4 regions of the Streptomyces sp. NPDC048142 genome follow, and region 3 is predicted to be linked to each of the others. Evidence: riboswitches for the same ligand, from Rfam matches in the RefSeq annotation. Region 3 holds a riboswitch; each other region holds the start of a gene.
The links. A riboswitch is a leader RNA that binds a small molecule or an ion and turns the genes downstream of it on or off. The one in region 3 is predicted to bind cyclic di-AMP.
Positions count from the first base shown of each region.

Region 1: linked by a shared signal. The riboswitch ahead of ACGF2Y_RS35455 (M23 family metallopeptidase) and the one ahead of ACGF2Y_RS20265 (peptidoglycan DD-metalloendopeptidase family protein) in region 3 are both predicted to bind cyclic di-AMP.
Region 2: linked by a shared signal. The riboswitch ahead of ACGF2Y_RS15795 (transglycosylase family protein) and the one ahead of ACGF2Y_RS20265 (peptidoglycan DD-metalloendopeptidase family protein) in region 3 are both predicted to bind cyclic di-AMP.
Region 4: linked by a shared signal. The riboswitch ahead of ACGF2Y_RS29355 (NlpC/P60 family protein) and the one ahead of ACGF2Y_RS20265 (peptidoglycan DD-metalloendopeptidase family protein) in region 3 are both predicted to bind cyclic di-AMP.

Region 1 is NZ_JBIDBC010000056.1:662-6,065, forward strand. It holds tRNA gene ACGF2Y_RS35440 (tRNA-Met) at 1-26, shown strand, start outside; gene ACGF2Y_RS35445 (MerR family transcriptional regulator) at 135-881, shown strand; gene ACGF2Y_RS35450 (PP2C family protein-serine/threonine phosphatase) at 1,022-2,245, shown strand; cyclic di-AMP (ydaO/yuaA leader) riboswitch at 2,456-2,608, shown strand; gene ACGF2Y_RS35455 (M23 family metallopeptidase) at 2,620-3,654, shown strand; partial or broken gene ACGF2Y_RS35460 (aldo/keto reductase) at 3,902-4,846, shown strand; gene ACGF2Y_RS35465 (PrsW family intramembrane metalloprotease) at 4,874-5,404, opposite strand, start outside.
Region 2 is NZ_JBIDBC010000010.1:106,403-111,806, reverse strand. It holds gene ACGF2Y_RS15810 (cytochrome P450) at 1-101, opposite strand, end outside; partial or broken gene ACGF2Y_RS15805 (hypothetical protein) at 211-468, shown strand; gene ACGF2Y_RS15800 (transglycosylase family protein) at 645-1,766, shown strand; cyclic di-AMP (ydaO/yuaA leader) riboswitch at 2,058-2,240, shown strand; gene ACGF2Y_RS15795 (transglycosylase family protein) at 2,243-2,938, shown strand; gene eno (phosphopyruvate hydratase) at 3,292-4,572, shown strand; gene ACGF2Y_RS15785 (septum formation initiator family protein) at 4,666-5,145, shown strand; gene ACGF2Y_RS15780 (DUF501 domain-containing protein) at 5,227-5,404, shown strand, end outside.
Region 3 is NZ_JBIDBC010000015.1:71,666-77,069, reverse strand. It holds gene ACGF2Y_RS20275 (STM4011 family radical SAM protein) at 1-841, shown strand, start outside; gene ACGF2Y_RS20270 (SGNH/GDSL hydrolase family protein) at 877-1,704, opposite strand; gene ACGF2Y_RS20265 (peptidoglycan DD-metalloendopeptidase family protein) at 1,864-2,835, opposite strand; cyclic di-AMP (ydaO/yuaA leader) riboswitch at 2,839-2,999, opposite strand; gene ACGF2Y_RS20260 (tyrosine-protein phosphatase) at 3,445-4,257, shown strand; gene ACGF2Y_RS20255 (DUF6126 family protein) at 4,376-4,549, opposite strand; gene ACGF2Y_RS20250 (helix-turn-helix domain-containing protein) at 4,614-5,222, opposite strand; gene ACGF2Y_RS20245 (aspartate aminotransferase family protein) at 5,294-5,404, opposite strand, start outside.
Region 4 is NZ_JBIDBC010000030.1:61,194-66,597, reverse strand. It holds gene ACGF2Y_RS29365 (NlpC/P60 family protein) at 1-177, opposite strand, end outside; gene ACGF2Y_RS29360 (hypothetical protein) at 436-789, shown strand; gene ACGF2Y_RS29355 (NlpC/P60 family protein) at 931-2,118, opposite strand; cyclic di-AMP (ydaO/yuaA leader) riboswitch at 2,126-2,292, opposite strand; gene pcrA (DNA helicase PcrA) at 2,562-5,000, shown strand; gene ACGF2Y_RS29345 (peptidoglycan DD-metalloendopeptidase family protein) at 5,082-5,404, opposite strand, start outside.

The sequences.
Region 1 (5,404 bases), on a different contig from region 3:
CGCAGGTTCAAATCCTGTCCCCGCTACTGAAGACCCGGGCCCGGCACGCACAGCGTGCCGGGCCCGAGTCGTTTTCCGGTGCCGCGATGTTCCGGCTTGACCTTGACGCAGCGTAAAGATCTAGCGTTTCCGGCATGGAGTGGTCCATTCAGGAAATCGCCAGAAAAGCCGGCACCACGAGCCGCACGCTCCGGCACTACGGGGACCTCGGTCTCCTCACGCCGAGCCGGATCGGGAGCAACGGCTACCGCTACTACGACCAGGACGCCCTCGTCCGGCTGCAGCGCATCCTGCTGCTGCGGGAGCTCGGACTGTCGCTGCCCGCCATCAAGGACGTGCTCGCGGGGCAGCGGGACACGGCGGTGGCGCTGCGGGCGCATCTGCGGCTGCTCGAACAGGAGCAGGCGCGCATCGGGCGGCAGATCGCCTCGGTGCGGACCACTCTCCACAAGACCCAGGAGGGGATGGAACTCATGGCCGACGAAGTGTTCGACGGTTTCGACCACACCGCCCACGAGCAGGAGGTGACCGAGCGCTGGGGCCGGGACGCGTACGAGGAGGGCGACCGCTGGTGGCGTTCGCTCGGGGAGCGGGAGAAGCGGGCGTTCCAGGACGAGCACGAGGCCCTCGCGCGCGACTGGGGGCGGGCCAGGGAGGCCGGGCTCGCCGCGGAGGGGGCCGAGGCGCAGGAGCTCGCCCGTCGGCACTGCGCATGGCTGTCGTCGGCCAGGGAGCCCAGCCGCTCGTACGTGATCGGGCTCGGGGAGATGTATGCCGCCGATCCCCGCTTCGCGAAGAACTACGATCGCCACGGGGACGGCACCGCCGCCTTCGTACGGGACGCGCTGACGGTCTACGCGGAACACCGGCTCTCCGACTGACCGCCAAGGGCCGGGCTGCCGTCCGCTTCCCCCTATTCGGCCGATGCCCGGTCGCCGCCCGGCGCGGCTCCGGGAAGCCTGGACCGGGCGCGGTACCGTCCGCAGCCGTGGGTGGACCGGGCAGGAGTGCACAGGTGGGGATGGCCGAGAGACGGCGTAGCGGCACGGCGGGGAGCATCGACGCCGTGGGCCGTGCGGTGTTCGGGTCTCCGGAGGGCAATGTGACGCCCGGCAGCCGGGGGTCACGCCGGTTCGTCCGGATGCTGCCCGCCCTGCTGATCGTCGGCGGGCTGGTGTTCGACTCACTGTCCCCGCCCAACTTCACCGCCGTTCCCCTGTTCGTCGCGGCCCCGCTGATCGCCGCACCGTTCTTCTCGCTGTCCCGGACCGTCCGCACCGACATCGCCGCGCTCCTCTCCGTCATCGCGATGCGGCTCGCCGACGGGACGTCCACCCAGGTGGTCCCCGTCATCGAGATGATCACCGTGCTCACCGCCTCGGTGCTCGCCATCGTCATCAACGGGGTCGTGCGGCGCAGCAACGAGCAGCTGGCCTCGGCCCGGGTCATCGCGGAGACCGCCATGCGGGCCGTGCTGCCGACGCCGGCCGAGCGGATCGGCGGGCTCCAGGTCGCGGCGCGGTACGAGGCGGCGCAGGCGGACGAGTTCGTGGGCGGCGACCTGTTCGCCGTCGCGGACACCCCGTACGGGGTACGCGTGGTGGTCGGCGACGTACGCGGCAAGGGGCTGGGCGCCGTGGAGGCGGTGGCGGTGATCATCGGGGCGTTCCGGGAGGCCGCAGAGCAGGAGCGTTCGCTGGAGGGCGTCGCGCAGCGGCTGGAGCGGGCGCTGGCACGGGAGGGGACGCGGCGGTACGGGCTGGACGCCATGGAGGGGTTCATCACCGCCGTGCTGGCCGAGATCCCGCCCGGCTCGGCCTCGCTGCGCCTCGTCAACCGCGGTCACCCCGAGCCGATCCTGCTGTACGCGGACGGCGCCCTGGAGGAGCTCGCGCCCTCGGTGCCCGCGCTGCCGCTGGGGATGGACCTGGGGGTGTGGCCGGACCGGGCCGACGAGTGGGCGATGCCCGCAGGGGCGACGCTCCTCGCCTTCACGGACGGCCTGTCGGAGGCCCGGGACGCGAACGGGGTCTTCTACGATCCGGCGGCCCGGCTGCGCGGCCGGATCTTCCCGGGGCCGGAGGAGCTGCTGTCGGCGCTGACCGACGACGTACGGCTGCACACCGGGGGGCGGACCACGGACGACATGGCGCTGATCGCGGTCGCCCGGCCGGCGGAGGGGCAGCCCGTGCGCCGGACGACGGTGAGGATCGTGGGCCGGGGCGATGACACGGTGCGTAACTGAAGGGCACCGCTCCGCATAACATTTGACATACCGTCAGAAAATGAGGTGCGGCTGAGGCTCGGTCAAGTCGCCCGATTCCACCCGCTTGTGACCTGTATATCCCTGCTGTGTTCGTTAATGATCAACAGGAACAGCTTGGAATTGGGCACATGCTTCTATTAACGTTCGATAACGCAGCGCGGTCGTCACAGTCGTCGTCAGAGACGGCGCCGCGCGCGAGCGCCGAATTCCGCAAGGGAACCGGGGAACCACCTACATGGGGTGAATCGGACGCCTGTGTCTCGTGAGAGACGGAGGGGCCCGTAGGAGACCTTCCTGCTCCGAACCCGTCAGCTAACCCGGTAGGCGAGAAGGAAGGAAAGGAGTGCGCCCACGTGGCGTCCAACAAGCCTGCCCCTGAGGCCCCGTCACCCTTCAGTGCCGACACCTTCGGTGGCGCGGAGCGGTCCTGGGAAGAGTGGAACCCCACCGAGGAGTCCATCCGTCCCGTGCGCGGCAGGCACCGCGTGTCCAAGCAGCGTGGTCTGGCCCGTAGTTCCACCGTCCTCGGAGTCGGCGTCATAGCGGCCGTCGGTGCGGGCGGCATGGCCACCGCGCAGGACAAGGCGCCGGTCTCCATCACTCTTCCCGATTCCATCTCGGACAACCTCCCCGACGCCACGTCTCTTCCCGGCGTCGGGTCCTTCATGTCGGACGACGCGGAGACGGCCCCGGTCGCCTCGTCCGCGCCGCTCACCACCGCCGGTCTCACCAGCGCCGAGGCCGAGCAGGGCGCCACCGACGCGGGCGAGGCCCTGCGCGCCCGGATCCTCCAGCAGGCCGAGCAGCAGCAGGCCAGCGCCGACGCCGAGGCCAAGGCCACCGCCGAGAACGCCGCGGCCGAGAAGGCGGCGCAGGAGGCCAAGAAGCAGCAGGACCAGGCCGAGGCGGAAGCCGCCGCGAAGAAGAAGGCGGCGGAGGAAGCGGCGGAGAAGAAGAAGGAGGCCGAGCGGCTCGCCAAGCTCGCCGCCAGCTACTCCCTCCCCACCTTCTCGTACACGATCACCTCGACCTACGGTCAGTCCGGCGCGCTCTGGTCCTCCGGCCAGCACACCGGTCTCGACTTCGCCGGGTCGGCCGGTGCGCCGCTCAAGGCCGTGCACAGCGGCACGATCACGTCGGCCGGCTACTCCGGTTCGTACGGCTACCGCACGGTGCTCCAGCTGGAGGACGGAACCGAGATCTGGTACGCCCACCAGTCCTCGATCGAGGTCTCCGTCGGCCAGAAGGTCACCACGGGCCAGACCATCGGCCGGATGGGCGACAGCGGCAACGTGACCGGCGTCCACCTCCACCTTGAGGTCCGCACCGCGGGCGGTTCCGCGATGGACCCGATGGCCTGGCTGAACAGCAAGGGCCTGAACGTCTGAAACCCCCGGCCCCCCGGCCGACGTCCTTCGTCGCCACCCCGAAACTCCGGCAGCCCTGACGCACACCCCCCGACGCCAGGGCTGCCGGTCTGTCCGGGGACGGCACGGTTCCGGGGACGGCACGGTTCCTTGGGGGGCATGGTTCCTGGGCGACACGGTTCCTTCCCGGTGGAGGTGGGGAGGTACGGTCGCGCGGCGGTGGAGGAATGAGGAATACCGCCCACCGTCCACCCCGTTGGACCCTCACATGACTTCCGCGCGCACTCTCGGCACCTCGGGCCTCCGGGTCTTCCCCCTCGCCCTCGGCGGCAGCGTCTTCGGCTGGACGGCGGACGAGCAGTAGTCCTTCGCCGTCCTGGACGCGTACGTCGCGGCCGGCGGCAACTTCATCGACACCGCTGACGCGTACTCCGCCTGGGTCGAGGGCAACGAGGGCGGCGAGTCGGAGACCGTCATCGGCAGGTGGCTCGCCTCCCGCGGCAACCGGTCCGACATCGTCGTCGCCACCAAGGCCGGCGCCCACCCCGACCACCGTGGCCTGGCCGCCGGCACGATCAAGGGCGCCGCCGAGGCTTCGCTGCGCCGGCTCGGCACCGACCACATCGACCTCTACTACACGCACTTCGACGACGAGACCGTCCCGGTCGAGGAGATCATCACCGCCCTCGACCAGCTGGTGAAGGACGGCAAGGTGCGGCACATCGCCGCCTCCAACATCAGCCCCGAGCGCCTGCGGGCCTCCCTGGACTTCTCCGAGCGCGAGGGCCTCGCCCGGTACGTCGCGCTCCAGCCCCACTACAACCTGGTCTCCCGCGACACCTACGAGGGCGCCCTCCAGGACACCGCGGCCCGCGCCGGCCTCGCCGCCGTCCCGTACTACGCGCTCGCCTCCGGTTTCCTCACCGGCAAGTACCGCCCCGGTACGAAGGTGGAGAGCGTCCGCTCCGCGAAGGCGGGCGGCCATCTGGAGTCGGAGCAGGGCCGCAGGGTGCTGGCCGCCCTCGACCGGGTCGCCGGGGAACGCAACGCCGAGATCGCGACGGTCGCCCTCGCCTGGCTCGCCGCGCAGCCGACCGTCGCCGCCCCGATCGCCTCCGCCCGTACGGTCGAGCAGCTCCCCGCCCTCGTCGCGGTCGCCGATCTGCGGCTGACGGACCGGGAACTCGCCCTGCTCACCGAGGCGTCGGCCTGAGACCATCCCTGCCGTCCGTCGCCGACGCTACTGCGGCGGCGGCGGGGGCGGAGGCGGGAGTCGGTGGGTGGGCGGTGCGCTGCCGTACGGCTGGGGCGGCGGGTAGGAGTAGGGGGATGGGGGCGGCTGCGGGACCGGGCCGCTGTACCCGTACGCCTGCCCGTACCCGTACCCGTACCCGTACCCCTGCCCGTGTCCGTATCCGTATCCCTGCCTCTGCTCGTGTCCGTACCCGCCGTATCCCTGCCCGTACCCGTTTCCGTGCGGCATCGGGGGGTTGCGGTGGTGATGGAAGCCAGGGTGGGAGGTGAGGCGGGCCGCGTGGGTGAGGGCCGGGGCCGCGACTTCCCGGCGCTGCCAGAGATGGTGCAGCAACTCCCGCTCCCGCGCGCCGAAGTCCGGACCCACCGCGCCCTGGCGGGCCCGGCGGCGCAGACCCGCAAGGGTGGTCGCGAACGACTCGTACTCCGCGACCGCGCGGGCCGCCGCCCGGCCCCGGGTCCGGTCCGGCTGCCAGTGGCGGGCCAGGTCGCGGGCCACGCCCCGGGCCCGCATGGA
Region 2 (5,404 bases), on a different contig from region 3:
TACGGATCGGTCGCGAACTCCCAGGAGAAGAGTTCCGGAGTCGGGGTGTCGTTCACCTGGCGACGGTATCGGGCGCTTGTGCGGCGAGGGCCCACCGGCATGGCGTGGAGATCTCGACGACGACCGGACGCCCGCCCTCCCCTAGCCAGCTCCCGCCGTCCCGGCGGCCTGAGCCCCGCGAGCGCCGGCAGGCCTCCGGCGCGGACAGGAGAGGCACCGCTGCGGTTCGACGGGCCGGTGGAGTTCGCGACCTGGCGTTATGTCACCGAGGTGCTGACGAAGGCTCGGCCGGTGGGGCAGACCGCGCCGGCCACGCCGCTGAGACGCCTTCCTGGCCTGCGACTTGCGGGAGAACCTGCCGATTTGCGCCGACGCGGCGGGCTCATCATGCGGGGATTGCGCACGCTTCCGGCCGAGTTCGAGCCGGTCGGCCGTTCCGAAAAAAGTGACACTCTGTCAAGTCTGTGACTTTCACGTGATCTGCGCTGCATCGACTTGTGACATACGTTCGAGTCCCGCTAGGTTCACGGTTCGACGCGTCGGCCGCTCGTTGCTCACGCGTCACTTGTGTGCCGGCGCAGGACCCGATTCCTGCTGCGCGGCGCTCAGGTCACTCGCTCGTCAGTCGCACGGAAGGCATACCCATGGGCTCCGCGAACGGCAGACACCGCCGCCCTCGCCAGGCACCCGCCATCGTCGTCGCCGCAGGGGTGACGGGATCGGCCATCGCCATCCCGCTGCTCGGCGCCGGCGGCGCGCACGCGGCCGAGGCCACCACCTGGGACCGGGTCGCGGAGTGCGAGAGCGGCGGCACATGGAGCGCCGATCTCGGCAACGGCTACTACGGCGGGCTCCAGTTCTCGCAGGAGACCTGGTCGGCGTACGGCGGCACGGCGTTCGCGCCCCGCGCCGACCTCGCCAGCCGGTCCCAGCAGATCACCGTCGCCGAGAAGGTCCTGGACGACCAGGGCCCGAAGGCGTGGCCCAGCTGCGCGGCCATCTCCGGCCTCGCGACGGACGGCGGTCTGCCCGGCGTCGACCCGGGCGTCTCGCCGTCCCCCGACCCGTCCCCCGCCCCGACGACGACCCCGACCGACGAAGCGGACGCAACCGGTGAAACGGATGAATCCGGCAAGTCGGCTGAAACTGACGGGTCCGATGGGGCTGATGGGTCGGACGGGTTCGATGGGGCCAACAGGTCTGACGGGTCGGATGGGTCCGGCGAGCGCGGGAAGAGCGGCGCGGCGGACACGGAGGGCAATGGCGGTACGGAGAAGGGGAGCGAAGCCCCCGGCTCCTCGGTGACGCCCCCCGCCCCGCCGGCCTCCGGCGCCCCCGACGCCTCGACGGACGAGGACGGCAAGGCGGGCAAGCACCGGGGCGCCCCCGCGCCCGAGGAGGCCGACCCGGGCCGGGAGGGCGACCCCCGCGAGTCGGGCAGGCACGCCTCGCGCGGCGAGGGCGACGCGCGGAACGGCGGCGCGGCGACGGCCGGTGCGTACACGGTGCAGCCCGGGGACAACCTCTGGGCCATCGCCGGCGCACAGGACCTTCCCGGCGGCTGGACCGGCCTGTACGAGACGAACAAGGACCTCCTGGGCTCCGACCCGGATCTGATCCTGCCCGGCCAGAACCTGGATCTGGGCCTGGGTCAGGCCGCGGACCGGGGTGCGGATCAGGCCGCGGGCCAGGGTGCGGACCGAGGTGCGGACCAGAGTACGGATCGGGTCGCGCCGGAGAGCGCCGAGGGGCCCGCCGCCAACTGATCCAATCCGGGAGAAAACGCCCCCGAAATTCGGGCAGTTCAGAGGCCTATGTCCACTTTTGCGTAAGTGAGACATGGGTCTCTTTGCTTCAACTGGCGTGCCCCGTCCGGCCGGTCCGTGCGTATCGCGCCCGACCTGCGGAAACGGCCTGCCGGCCACGGCGAGTTCGGGGTTATTGCCCCCTATGTCCATCTTTGAATGTCGGGGTTGCCTGCGCTTACGGTCGGAGCCGCTCGCACCGCGGGCCCCGTCGACCGTCACGCCGAATCCTGCCGTCGGTCGAAGGGAACAGACGCGTAAGCGCCGTAGGCAGGAGCGGGGGACCCAGGTAGGCCGCCGGGTCCGGACGCCTCGTCGAACCGACGGGGACGTACGGGACCGGCTTGGGGTGAAGTCGCATGCGGCACCGTGCGACCGGGCAACTCATCAGCCCGAACCCGACAGCTCACCTCGTAGGCGTCGGTGAGGGGATTTCCATGCTGCTGAAGAGCAAGGGCAAGCACCGCCGCCCGTCCAAGGCCACCCGTATCGCCACCCTCGCGGGTGTCACCGGTGCCGCCGTCGCCGTCCCGCTGATGGGCGCGACCAGCGCTTCCGCCGCCTCCGTCGAGACCTGGGACGCCGTCGCCCAGTGCGAGTCCGGCGGCAACTGGTCCATCAACACCGGCAACGGCTACTACGGCGGACTGCAGTTCTCGCAGTCCAGCTGGGCCGCCGCCGGCGGTACGCAGTACGCCTCGCGCGCCGACCTGGCCTCCAAGGACCAGCAGATCGCCACCGCCGAGAAGCTCCTCGACCTGCAGGGCCCGGGAGCCTGGGCCTGCGCCGGCGCCGGCGGCCTCACCAACGACGGGGTGGACCCGGGCGTGAACACCGGCTCCGGCCAGGCGCAGCCCGAGCGCCAGGCCGAGCAGCCCACCACGCGCAGCGAGCAGCGCACCGCTCCGCAGGCCGAGAAGAAGGCCGAGACCAGGAAGACCGTCACCACCCCGACCGGCGAGAAGGTCCAGAAGGGCGACGGCGAGTACAAGGTCGAGGCCGGCGACACCCTGAGCAGCATCGCTCAGAAGGAAGGCGTCAAGGGCGGCTGGAGCAAGCTCTTCCAGCTCAACGACGACATCGTCAAGGACGCGGACCTGATCTTCCCGGGTCAGCAGCTCCACCTGAAGTGACCGTCAGCTCCACCTGAAGTGACCGTCGCCCTCCTCCCCGGAGGGGAGGCGTCCGGCAGCACTTCTCCCCGCACGGCTTCCCGGCCCGGCGCGCTCTTCCCCCCCGGCGCGCCGGGCCGGGTCTTCGCGAGCGGCGGGGGTCCGGGGGCCCGCATTCGTTCATTTCTTGTCGGCAGTACTGGTTACTGCCCAGTAGATTTCTAGAGATTTGTCCGTGATGCAGGTCCTTGGGTCCTTTTTCGTCCCAGGAGGCGGGCGGTCGGCTGGCCGACGCGGCCGGGCCCGATAGGCTCGTGTCGCAAGGCCACAGTGACCCTGCACAACCAGCGTCATATCCCAGAAGGAGATGCCTCGTGCCGTCCATCGACGTCGTCGTAGCCAGGGAAATCCTCGACTCCCGGGGCAACCCCACGGTCGAGGTCGAGGTTGGCCTCGACGACGGCAGCACGGGCCGTGCTGCTGTTCCGTCCGGCGCCTCCACCGGTGCGTTCGAGGCTGTTGAGCTTCGCGACGGCGACCCCAACCGTTACCAGGGCAAGGGCGTCGAGAAGGCCGTCCTCGCCGTCATCGAGCAGATCGGCCCGGAGCTCGTCGGGTACGACGCCACCGAGCAGCGCCTCATCGACCAGGCGATGTTCGACCTGGACGCCACCGAGAACAAGGCCTCGCTCGGCGCGAACGCCATCCTCGGCGTCTCGCTGGCCGTCGCGCACGCCGCCTCCGAGGCGTCCGACCTGCCGCTCTTCCGCTACCTCGGCGGCCCGAACGCGCACCTGCTGCCCGTTCCGATGATGAACATCCTGAACGGCGGCTCGCACGCCGACTCCAACGTGGACATCCAGGAGTTCATGATCGCCCCGATCGGCGCGGAGTCCTTCTCCGAGGCCCTGCGCTGGGGCGCGGAGGTCTACCACACGCTCAAGAAGGTCCTCAAGACCAAGGGCCTGTCCACCGGACTCGGCGACGAGGGCGGCTTCGCCCCGAACCTGGACTCCAACCGCGCCGCCCTGGACCTCATCGTCGAGGCCATCAAGGAGGCCGGCTACGTCCCGGGCCGTGACGTGGCGCTCGCGCTCGACGCCGCCGCTTCCGAGTTCTACAAGGACGGCGTCTACGAGTTCGAGGGCAAGTCCCGCTCGGCCGCCGAGATGACCGCGTACTACGAGGAGCTCGTCTCCGCGTACCCGCTGGTCTCCATCGAGGACCCGCTGTACGAGGACGACTGGGCCGGCTGGAAGACCATCACCGACCGCATCGGCGCCAAGGTCCAGATCGTCGGCGACGACCTCTTCGTCACCAACCCCGAGCGCCTGGCCCGCGGCATCGAGGAGGGCTCCGCCAACGCCCTGCTCGTCAAGGTCAACCAGATCGGTTCGCTGACCGAGGCCCTGGACGCCGTCGAGCTGGCCCAGCGCAACGGCTTCAAGTGCATGATGTCGCACCGCTCCGGCGAGACCGAGGACGTCACCATCGCCGACCTCGCCGTCGCCGTGAACTGCGGCCAGATCAAGACCGGCGCCCCGGCCCGTTCGGACCGCGTCGCCAAGTACAACCAGCTGCTGCGCATCGAGGAGATCCTCGACGACGCCGCGGTGTACGCGGGCCGCTCCGCCTTCCCGCGCTTCAAGGGCTGACCCGTAGCCACCGGACGGTAGCCTCCGCCCGTCCCCGCACCCGGTCCCGTACCGTGTGCGGGGACGGACGTGTGTAACGGGGAGGCGGGAGACATGGCCGGGAAGGACCGCGACCGGTTCTCCACCGCGACCAGGCTGCGGCTGTTCGGCGAGCAGACCGCGGCCCGCGTGTACCGATCCCAGAACCGCCGTCAGGCCCGCCGCTCCCGGCTCACCGGCCGGGCCGCGTTCCTGGCGCTGGTGGTCTGCTCCCTGGTGGTGGCGCTCGCCTACCCGATGCGGCAGTACGTCTCCCAGCGCGACGAGATCGCCGAGCAGGAGCGGCTCTCGCGGCAGGCGGAGCGGCGCACCGAGGAGCTGCGGGACGAGAAGGCGCGGCTCCAGGACGACGCGTACGTCATGCGGCTGGCCCGCCAGCACCTCCATTACGTCCTCCCCGGGGAGACCGGCTACACCGTGTCCGACCCCGACGCGGCCCAGGACCGCCGCGGCGAACCGGGCGCGAGTGGCCGGCCCTGGCACTCGAACCTCTGGGGCGGCGTGGACAGCGCCGACCGTGACGACCGCGACTGACCGACCCGTACGCACCCCCTTCTCTCCGACGACTCCCTCCGACGAGCTTTCGACGAGCTTCCGAGCAGAACCTAGGCAGGCATGGAAACGCCCCCTCCGCAGACCGAGTCCACCAAGCCCACCGACGCGGACATCGCGGCGTTCGAGCAGCAGCTCGGCCGCCCGCCGCGCGGCCTGCGCGCCATCGCGCACCGCTGCCCGTGCGGCAACCCGGACGTGGTGGAGACCCAGCCCCGTCTGGAGGACGGCACGCCGTTCC
Region 3 (5,404 bases):
GCGGGACAGTCGCGCGCAGCTCACGGCGGACCGGGAGGCGCTGGAGCGGTTCACCGGCTGGGCGGCGGCGCAGACCGGCGACCGGCTGTCCGTGCTGTTCACCCCCTGGGGCGAAGGGCTGGTGCGCTCCTGGTACCGGCAGGCGCTGACCGAGCTTTCGCATCTGCCGCACATCGGCCGGGTGGCGATCCAGACGAACCTGAGCTGCCGCACCGGCTGGCTGACGGACGCAGATCCTGAGCGGATCGCGCTCTGGTGCACCTACCACCCGGGGCAGACCCCGTACGAGCGGTTCCTCGGCAGGTGCCGGGAGCTGTCCGGGCTCGGCATCCGCTACAGCGTGGGGGTGGTGGGCTTCGACGCCCATCTGGAGGAGGCACGGCGGCTGCGGGCGGCGCTGCCGGAGGAGGTCTATCTCTGGGTGAACGCCGCCGAGGGACACACCTACACCGACGAGGAGGCGACGCGGTGGACGGAGCTGGATCCGCTGTTCCCCTACAGCCGTGATCCGCACCGCTCGGCGGGGCTGCCCTGCCGGACCGGTGAGTCGGTGATCTCGGTGGACGGCGACGGCACGGTACGGCGCTGTCACTTCGTCCAGGCCGAGCTGGGCAGTCTCTACGACGGCAGCTACCGCCGGGCGCTCGGCCCGCGGGCCTGTCCGCTCGCCGTGTGCGACTGCCATATCGGCTATGTGCATCTGGAGTCGCTGCCGCTGTACGACGTGTTCGCGGGCGGTGTCCTGGAGCGGATACCGGCCGGGCCCGGGGTGGGCATGCCTTCGGACGGGCTCGTGGTGCCGAGCCCGCCCCGGCGTGCGCTCCCCCTGCTGGAGCCATGACCGTACGACTGCTGGAGCCGTGACCGCTACGACCGCTACAGCGGCAGAAGGTCGGGACGCTTCGCCTCTACGTGGTCGCCGGAGGACTCTCCGCGCAGCCGTCGCCCGATCCACGGCACCAGGTATTCGCGGGCCCACTGGATGTTGTCGCGCCGCTCGTCGAAGGGGCTGCGCTGGGCCTGCGGCGGCCAGGGCTGGTCGGGGTCGGCGGGCACGTCGTGGCCGAGGACCTGTGCGGCGCGCAGCGCGACGCGGGTGTGGCCCTCGGGCGAGAGGTGCAGCCGGTCGTTGTCCCAGGCGCGCCGGTCCTGGACCGAGCGGAGCGACCACAGGTCCAGCACGGGGCAGTGGTAGCGGTCGGCGATGGCCCGGAGATGCACGTTGTAGGTGGCGATCTTGCCGCGCATGTGGCGCAGCACCGGAACGCCCCGGGTGTCGAAGCCGGTGGTGACCATGACCGTGCCGACGGCGTTGCTCAGGTCGGCGACCGCCCGCTCGAAGCGCTCGGCGAGGTCGTCGGGGTCGGTGCCGGGCCGGATGATGTCGTTGCCGCCCGCGCAGAAGCTGACCAGGTCGGGGGCCAGTTCCTTGGCGCGCGGGATCTGCTCCTCGACGATCTGGTCGAGGAGACGTCCTCGTACGGCGAGATTGGCGTAGCGGAAGTCCCCGTGCGGGGAGTCCTCGGGGCCGGCCGCCGCGTCGGGGGCCGGGAGCCGGTCGGCGAGGAGGACCGCGAAGCGGTCCGCCCAGCCGACGAAGGTGCCGCCGGGGCCGGGGTCGCCGACTCCCTCGGTGAAACTGTCGCCAATCGCCGCGTACGACCCGATGATGTGCTGCTGGTTGTTTCTCGAATCGTCTGCCACAAGCACTTATCCTGCATCGTTCGATGTGACTTACGCGACCGTAATACGGGGTTGACGCGTGGTGAGATAGACCACCCGGTCAGTTGCAGTAAAGCCGGAATAAAGAGAGGGGCGGTGCGCCGCCGCGCACCGCCCCTCGTCACTTCTCGCCCCGCTCGGTCAGACGGAGACGCCGTGCTGACGCAGGTACGCGATCGGGTCGACGTCCGAGCCGTAGCTCGGGCCGGTGCGGACCTCGAAGTGCAGGTGCGGGCCGGTGGAGTTGCCGGTGGAGCCGGAGAGGCCGATCTGCTGGCCGCCGGTGACGGTCTGGCCGACGGAGACGTTCAGCGCGGACTGGTGGGCGTACTGGGAGTACATGCCGTCCTCGTGCTTGATGACGACCTCGTTGCCGTACGAGCCGCCGTAGCCGGCCGAGACCACGGTACCCGGCCCGATCGCGAGGACGGGGGTGCCGGAGGCGGCCTGGAAGTCCGAGCCGGTGTGGTAGCCGCTGGACCAGCTGGCGCCGGAAGCGCGGTACTGGGTGGTGACGTTGGCGCTGGCCAGCGGGGCCGACCAGCCGGAGCCGGTGGCCTCGGAGGAGCCGGCCGGCGTCGAGCTGCCGGAGCCCTCGGAGTCGTCGGCGGAGACCGTGTCCGCCTTCGGGTCCTTCTTCGGAGCGGCCTTGGGTGCCGGTTCGGCCTTCTTCGGGGCTGCTTTGGGAGCCGCGGACTTGGGAGCCGCGGACTTCTCTGCCGGGGCGGAGCCCTTGGCGCCGAGGGTCAGCTTCATGCCCGGGTGGATCAGGCTGGGGTTCTCTCCGACGGTGGAGCGGTTGTCCTGGTACAGCTTCTCCCACCCGCCCTTGAGCCGGTGCTCGGCGGCGATCTTCGACAGGTAGTCGCCGGGGACGACGGAGTACGTCTTCGGGGCGGCCTTCGACGCGGCCGGGGCGGTCGACGGGGCGGTGTGCGCGGCGGCGACCGAGGCGGCGGCGGGCTTCGCGGCCGGAGCGGCCCGGTCCGCGGCACTCGCGACGGTGGCGCCGATGAGCGGGAGGGCGAGTACGGCGCCGCCGGTCCCTGCGGCGAGGACGCCGCGGGAGATCGGGCCGGACTTCGGACGACGGTGCTTACCCTTTGCGGGCATGGGGAAGTTCCTCTCCGGCGCCTGCGAGGTGAGCTGTCGGGTTCGGGCTGGAGATGCCCGGTCGCGTTGCGGCGACTTCACCCCGAGCCGGTCCGGATCGCTCCGGATCGGCGGCTTACCTGGTTCCCCCGCTCCTGCCACGCGTGAGTGGGTGGGTGCGAATTCCGGGCGGCGGCAGGATTAGGCGGTCCGTCCGGATTGCGGCGACCGTAAACGAGTCAGGACGACAGGAACAAGCCACCGGTTGCGCACCTGAATCATCGATTCAATATCGCCCCGGATTTCCCGTCACACTCCGTGGATGACGGATCTTGAATTTCCGTACGGGCAACGGGAATGCCCCGGGACGCGCTCACCACGGTCCGTCACGGATATGATCCCGCTCACCTCTGGAATCCCATCTCCCCCATTAGCGGGGCATGTTCTGCGAAATACACCAATACGGACATGCCGCAGGCGCCACCCCTGACGCCGGGTCAGCCCGGCCCGCGTGGCACCCCGCACCGGGTACCCGACCGTGATGATTTTCTGTCGAATCGATGTCGTATCGTCACGGGAGCGCCCTCGCCGGCGAGCCGCGCCGACGCCAGAGACCCCAGAGGAGCCACCGTGACGCAGCAGGTGCCGCAGGTCCCGCCGACAGAGACCGCGCTGACCGGAGTCCGCAACTTCCGCGACGTGGGCGGTCTTCCCACCACGGACGGGCGGCACACCGCCTTCGGCCGGCTCTACCGCAGCGGTCACCTGGCGCACGCCACCGCCGAGGACGCGGCCTTCCTCGGCGGACTCGGACTGCACACGATCTTCGACTTCCGTAATTCCGCCGACCACCAGCTCGACGGGTACGACATCGAGCTGACCGGTGTCCGCAATGTCAGCATTCCGCTCTCGGACCCGGCCGACGGCGCGGAGTTCTGGCGCATGGTGCGCGACGGGGACATCGAACAGCTGCGCTCCATCCTCTCGGGCGGCAAGGGCGCCGAGCGCATGATCCGGATGTACCGCTCGACGATCGTGGACCGCACCGCCGAGCACAGCCGCGTGCTGCACTCCCTGGCCGAGGACAGCGTCCCGGCCCTCATGCACTGCGCCGCGGGCAAGGACCGGGCCGGTCTCTCGATCGCGATCGCCCTGCTGGCGGTCGGCGTCGAGCCGGAGGCGATCGAGGAGGACTACCTCAAGTCCAACGACCTCCACCGCCGGTACAAGGTGAAGCGCACCGATATGTCCGAGTCCGGAATGTCTCCCGAGGTGATGGAGCTGCTGAACCCGCTCTTCGGGGCGCATTCCGACTACCTCGCGGCGGCGTTCACAGCCATCGAGGAGACCTGGGGAACGACCGACCGCTACCTGACCGAGGGGCTGAGGGTCTCCCCCGGGACCCGGGAACGACTGCGCGAGCGCCTGCTCGACCAGGGCTGACCCGGCCGGCGGCGATTCGGCCGGCGGCCCGCCGTCACGTGCTCACCGTCACCGGCCCGCCGTCACGTGCTCACCGTCACCGGCCCGCCTTCACTTGCCTGCCATCACCTGCCTGCCGTCACTTGCTTCCGGCGACCACGAAGAGCAGATAGAGGAAGCCCGCGATGATGTGGCCCGCCACCAGGTAGGCGAAGAGACGGATCACCACGCCGCGCGGCATCCGCTTCTCCTGCGGGTCCTCGTTCTCGCGACGTCCGGGGCCCAGCGGGTCGAAGTGTTCGGAATCGGACATGACGGTCCTCTCTGTCGGCCTCGCGGCCGGTGGAGCGAAGGATGCCGCCGGCGGGAACGGCCGGTCAGCGCGCGTGGAGGGCGTTGCCGAGGCAGAGCTCGGCGGCGGGACTCTGCAGCAGGGTGTGGACGAAGAGCAGCTCGGCGCCGCAGCGGTCGACGGCCGCGATCCGGTGCGGGGTGAGCGAGTCGAAGTGGGCGCTGTCACCGGGTTCGAGGTCGTGGACGGTGTCGCCGAGCCCGACCCGCAGCCGTCCCTCAAGGACGTACAGCCACTCCTCGCCGGGATGGACCCGGACCAGGTCGCCCTGGGCCCCGTACGGAACGCGCACCCGCAGCGCCTGCATCGCGCGGCCGGATCCGCCGGCCTGCCGGTACATCCAGCCGTCCGCCTCCGCCCCCTCGAAGCCGCCGCCGCGGACGATCGCGCCCCGTTCGGGCGGCTGCTCGCCGAGAAGCTCGGAGACCGTCGTACCGTAGATACGGGCCAGCCCCAGCAGCATCGGCAGCGAGGGCTGCCGGCGGCCGGTCTCCAGCCGGGAGAGATGGGCCGGGGAGAGCCCGGCCCGCTGAGCAGCGGTTTCCAGGGTCAGGCCACGGCCTCGGCGCAGGTCGCGCAGGCGGGGTGCGACGCCGGGGAGCTCGTCCGGCACCCCTTCGTCCGGAGGGTTCATGTCTCCATTGGGCCAGGACCTTTCCTCCGGGGCAATAATTTGCCCCGGAGGCAAACCGGGTCCCGGGCCGGTCAGCGGTTGGCCACGGCCTGCTTGACCAGGGTCCGGCCGAAGTCCCACATCAGTCCGCCGCCGCTGTGCGCGTCATCCATGACGGAGGTGAACGCCGCCACGAAGCGGTC
Region 4 (5,404 bases), on a different contig from region 3:
CTTCGCCTTGACCTGCGTGGCGGTGGGGGCCGGTTCGGCGGGGGCCGCGCCCGCTCCGGTGACCGAGCCGGCGGTGGCGGCCCCGGCGAGCGCCAGGGTGGCGGCGGTGCGGGCAGCAGGGCCGGCGAACGGGCGCTGCTTGGGTTTTCGGTGAGCTGACCTGCGGTGCGCTGCCACGGGGATGGCATCCTTTCTGTCGGCTGCCCGCCGGGAGATACCGGCGGGTCCGTGAAGGACGCTAATCCGGGTGCGGGGAAAAGAGTCACCATGACAGCTATTGCCCTGATGTGACGTTTCGCCGGTCGCATTCGATCGGGAATGGGGTCCTATTGCAGGGCGATTCGCTCACGGCCGAGAAGGCGCACGAGGAAGGTGCAAAAGGAAGGCTTGCCTCACTGCACGGTGAAACACTGGCCATGGCTAGGCTCCGGATCCATGGACGTACTCATCAATGTCTTCGTCGCCCTGCACATCATCGGCATCGCCTCCCTGCTGGGCGGCTTCCTGACGCAGATGAAGGCCATGGGGGCGGGGACCGCCCGCTTCGTCCCCGCGATGCTTCACGGCGCGCTGACCATGCTGGTCACCGGTGTCGCCCTGGTCGGCCTCAACCAGGCCGACGATCAGGCCGTGAACAACGTCAAGATCGGCATCAAGCTGGCGCTGCTGGTCGTGATCCTCGCCTTGGTCTACGTCAAGCGGGACGACGAGAAGGTCGACAAGGGCGCGTTCGCGGCGGTCGGCGGGCTGACGGTCGCCAACATCTTCATCGCCACCGTCTGGACATGAGGTGAGGCGTTCCGGGAACGACCGCTGAAGAGCCGCCCCCGGCCCCGTACGCGTACTGCTGCTACGTACCGGTCCTACGCGTTCTGGCGCTACCTACTGCCCCTACCTACTGCCCCTACGCGCTGCCCCTACGCACTGTTGCTACGCCGGGCGCACGCTTCCGTAGATCGGCATGGAGTAGATCGACTCCTCGCGCACGTTCGCACCCGGCTTCGGGGCGTGGATCATCATCCCGTCGCCCTTGTAGATGCCGACGTGGCTGATGTCGTCGTAGAAGAAGACCAGGTCCCCGGGGAGCAGGTCGGAGGTGGCGACCCGGGTTCCGACGTTCACCTGGTCCCAGGTCGTCCGGGGCAGGGTCACGCCCGCCTCCCGCCACGCCGCCTGCGTCAGCCCCGAGCAGTCGTAACTGGACGGGCCCGACGCGCCCCAGACGTACGGCTTCCCGATCTGGGCGCGGGCGAAGTCCAGCACCTTCTCCGCCTTGGCGGCGTAACCGCTGCCCGTGCCGGTGCCGGAGCCCGACCCCGTGCCCGTACCGGATCCGGAGCCCGTTCCCGAACCGCCGCTGGACTCCTTCGCGGCCTCCTCGCGGGCCTTCTCCTCCGCCTCGGCCTTCTCCTTCGCCTCGGCGGCCTGCCGGGCGGCCAGCTTCGCCGCCTTCTCCTTGGCCTCGGCCTCCTTCTTGCGCTCCAGCTCCGCCAGCCGCGCCTTCTCCTCGGCGGTCAGCCGGGACAACAGGCCGCGGGCCTCGGTGAGCTTGGTCTGCACGTCCTTCTTGCTGGAGGCGCGTGTGGCCTGCGTCTCGGTGAGGGTCTCCAGGCTCTTCACCGCCTCCGCGCGCTTCTTCGCCGCCGCCGCCTGCTGCGTACGGAAATCGGTGACGGCCTTCTGCTGCCTCTCTGTCGCCCGGTCCATGAGCCGGCTCTGGTCGAAGTACCCCTGCGGGTCGTCCGCCAGGAAGAACGTCGCCGTGGGCGCGATGCCGCCGCTGCGGTACTGGGCCGCCGCGTAGGAGCCCAGCGCGCGGCGCGCCTCGTTGATCTTCTCGGTCCGCTTCGCCACGTCCGCGAGCAGCGTGGCGACCTTCTTCTGCTGCGTGGCGGAGGCGGCCTTGGCCCGGTTGTACTCCTGGGTCGCGGTGCCCGCCTGCCGGTACAGGGCGTCGACCTTCTTCTGCACTTCCTCGATGGTGGGCTTCGGCTCCGCGGGCGCGGCCGTGGCGCTCTGCGTGGAGAGCAACGTCACGGAGGCCAGCGCGGCCGTCGTCAGCCCGACGGCGGGAGTGGTGGTGCGCACCTTCGTGCGCGGCTTGCGATGCGATGCCAAGACCGGCATCTCCTTCCGTGGACCGCCTACCGGGTTAGCTGTCGGGTTCGGACGGAACGGAAGGCTGTCCTACGGTCCGGATGCGAGGGCACGGACCGATTCACCCCGGTTCTGCGTGTGGGTCCCCGGTTCCGAACTACCTGGAGGGCAGGACGGATTCGGCAGAGGTGTCCGTTAGGCGCGGTTCGCCTCAGGGAGGTACGGATCACCTGACCGAGCACGCTAGCCAACCCGTGGCACCGCTGGGAAGGAGCATGAGCGATATGCCCGATACATTTTCGTGACCTTTTCGGATCATGGGCCACACACCCCTTCCGACCGGGCACTCCTTCACGGAACGTGGGCGTCCGCTCTCCGTGCGTACCGGTGGCGTACGGGTGCCGAGGGCTGCTTCCGGCCTTCGGCCGAAGGTTGTCAGTCCGGCAGCCTAAACTCGGGAGGCGATGAGCAGCCTCTTTGACGACAGTTTCCTGACCGGCCTCCAGCCCGCGGAGGACGGCCCCCCGCCGCCCCCCGAGGACCACGCGCCCGAAGCGGTGCCGGAGGGACTCTTCGAGGGCGTCTACGACGCGCCCCCGCCGCCCCGGGACGGGTATTACCGGGACGGCCACCCGCGCCCGGTGATCGACGCCGCGGCGCTGCTCGACGGGCTGAACACCGAGCAGCGCGCCGCCGTCGTGCACGCCGGATCCCCGCTGCTCATTGTCGCCGGGGCCGGCTCCGGCAAGACCCGGGTGCTCACCCACCGCATCGCCCACCTGCTGGCCGAGCGCGGCACGCACCCCGGGCAGATCCTCGCGATCACCTTCACCAACAAGGCCGCGGGCGAGATGAAGGAGCGCGTCGAGCAGCTCGTCGGCCCGCGCGCCAACGCCATGTGGGTCATGACCTTCCACAGCGCGTGCGTCCGCATCCTGCGCCGCGAGTCGAAGAAGCTCGGCTTCACCTCGTCCTTCTCGATCTACGACGCCGCCGACTCCAAGCGCCTGATGGCCCTGGTCTGCCGCGACCTCGACCTGGACCCCAAGCGCCACCCGCCGAAGTCCTTCACCGCCAAGGTCTCCAACCTCAAGAACGAGCTCATCGACGAGGAGACCTTCGCCGGGCAGGCTGCCGATGGCTTCGAGAAGACCTTGGCCCAGGCGTACGCGCTTTACCAGGCCCGCCTGCGCGAGGCCAACGCCCTGGACTTCGACGACATCATCATGACGACGGTCCACCTCCTCCAGGCCTTCCCGGACGTCGCCGAGCACTACCGCCGCCGCTTCCGCCACGTCCTGGTCGACGAGTACCAGGACACCAACCACGCCCAGTACACGCTGGTACGGGAGCTGGTCGGCCCGGCCGGAGAGGCCGACGCCCCCGCCGAGCTGTGCGTGGTGGGCGACGCGGACCAGTCGATCTACGCCTTCCGGGGCGCGACCATCCGCAACATCCTCCAGTTCGAGGAGGACTACCCGAGCGCGACGACGATCATGCTGGAGCAGAACTACCGCTCCACGCAGACGATTCTCTCCGCCGCCAACGCCGTCATCGAGCGCAACGAGAGCCGCCGCCCCAAGAACCTCTGGACCAACGCCGGCTCCGGCGCCCGCATCACCGGCTATGTCGCGGACACCGAGCACGACGAGGCGCAGTTCGTCGCCGACGAGATCGACCGGCTCACCGACGCGGGCGACGCCAAGGCGGGCGACGTCGCCGTCTTCTACCGGACCAACGCCCAGTCCCGTGTCTTCGAAGAGATCTTCATCCGCGTCGGCCTGCCCTACAAGGTCGTCGGCGGCGTGCGCTTCTACGAGCGCAAGGAGGTCCGGGACGTCCTGGCCTACCTCCGGGTCCTCGCCAACCCCGAGGACACCGTCCCGCTGCGCCGCATCCTCAACGTCCCCAAGCGCGGCATCGGCGACCGCGCCGAAGCGATGATCGACGCCCTGTCGATGCGGGAGAAGATCTCCTTCCCGCAGGCACTGCGCCGGGTGGACGAGGCGTACGGCATGGCCGCCCGCTCGTCCAACGCCGTCAAGCGCTTCAACACGCTGATGGAGGAGCTGCGCACGATCGTCGAGTCCGGCGCCGGGCCCGCCGTCGTGCTGGAAGCGGTCCTGGAGCGCACGGGCTATCTCGCCGAGCTCCAGGCCTCCACCGACCCGCAGGACGAGACCCGCATCGAGAACCTCCAGGAACTCGCCGCCGTCGCCCTCGAATTCGAGCAGGAGCGGGGCGAGACGGAGGGCGCGGGGACGCTCGCGGAGTTCCTGGAGAAGGTCGCGCTCGTCGCGGACTCCGACCAGATCCCCGACGAGGACGAGGACGGCTCCGGGGTCATCACGCTGATGACCCTGCACACCGCGAAGGGCCTGGAGTTCCCGGTCGTCTTCCTCACCGGCATGGAGGACGGCGTCTTCCCGCACATGCGGGCCCTCGGCCAGACCAAGGAGCTGGAGGAGGAGCGCCGCCTCGCGTACGTCGGCATCACCCGCGCCCGCGAACGGCTCTATCTGACCCGGGCCGCGATGCGCAGCGCCTGGGGCCAGCCCTCGTACAACCCGCCCTCGCGGTTCCTGGAGGAGATCCCGGAGCAGCACCTGGACTGGAAGCGCAAGGGCCCGATGGCCGCCCCCGCGGGACCCACCTCCGGCATCACGTCCTCGCTGTCCTCCTCCCGCTCCCGCACCGGCCCCTCGGGCTTCGCGACCCGGCGCGGCACGGAGAAGCCGACGGTCACCCTGGTGGCCGGCGACCGGGTCACGCACGACCAGTTCGGGCTCGGCACGGTGACGGCTGTCGAGGGCTTCGGCGACCAGGCCAAGGCGACGGTCGACTTCGGCGACGAGCGCCCGAAGAAGCTGCTGCTGCGGTACGCACCGGTCGAGAAGCTGTAGACGGCGAGAGATATACGGGCGAGGCAGCAGAAAGCGGGAGGGAGGGCCGAGGGCCCTCCCTCCCGCTTCCGGGTGTCCGTCTCAGGTCGGGTTGAGGCCCTTGCTGCGCAGCCACGCCAGCGGGTCGATCGCCGAACCGCCGCCCGGCCGGACCTCGAAGTGCAGGTGCGGACCGGTGGAGTTGCCCGAATTCCCGGAGTACGCGATGACGTCACCGGCCTTCACCGGGCCCGAGCGGATCTTCGTGCTGCTGAGGTGGCAGTACCAGGTCTCGGTGCCGTCGGCGGCGGTCACGATCGCCATGACTCCATAGGCGCTGTTCAGCTGGGTGCGTACGGTGCCGTCGGTCGCGGCCATCACCGGAGTGCCGTACGAGACGGGGAAGTCGATGCCCGAGTGCACGG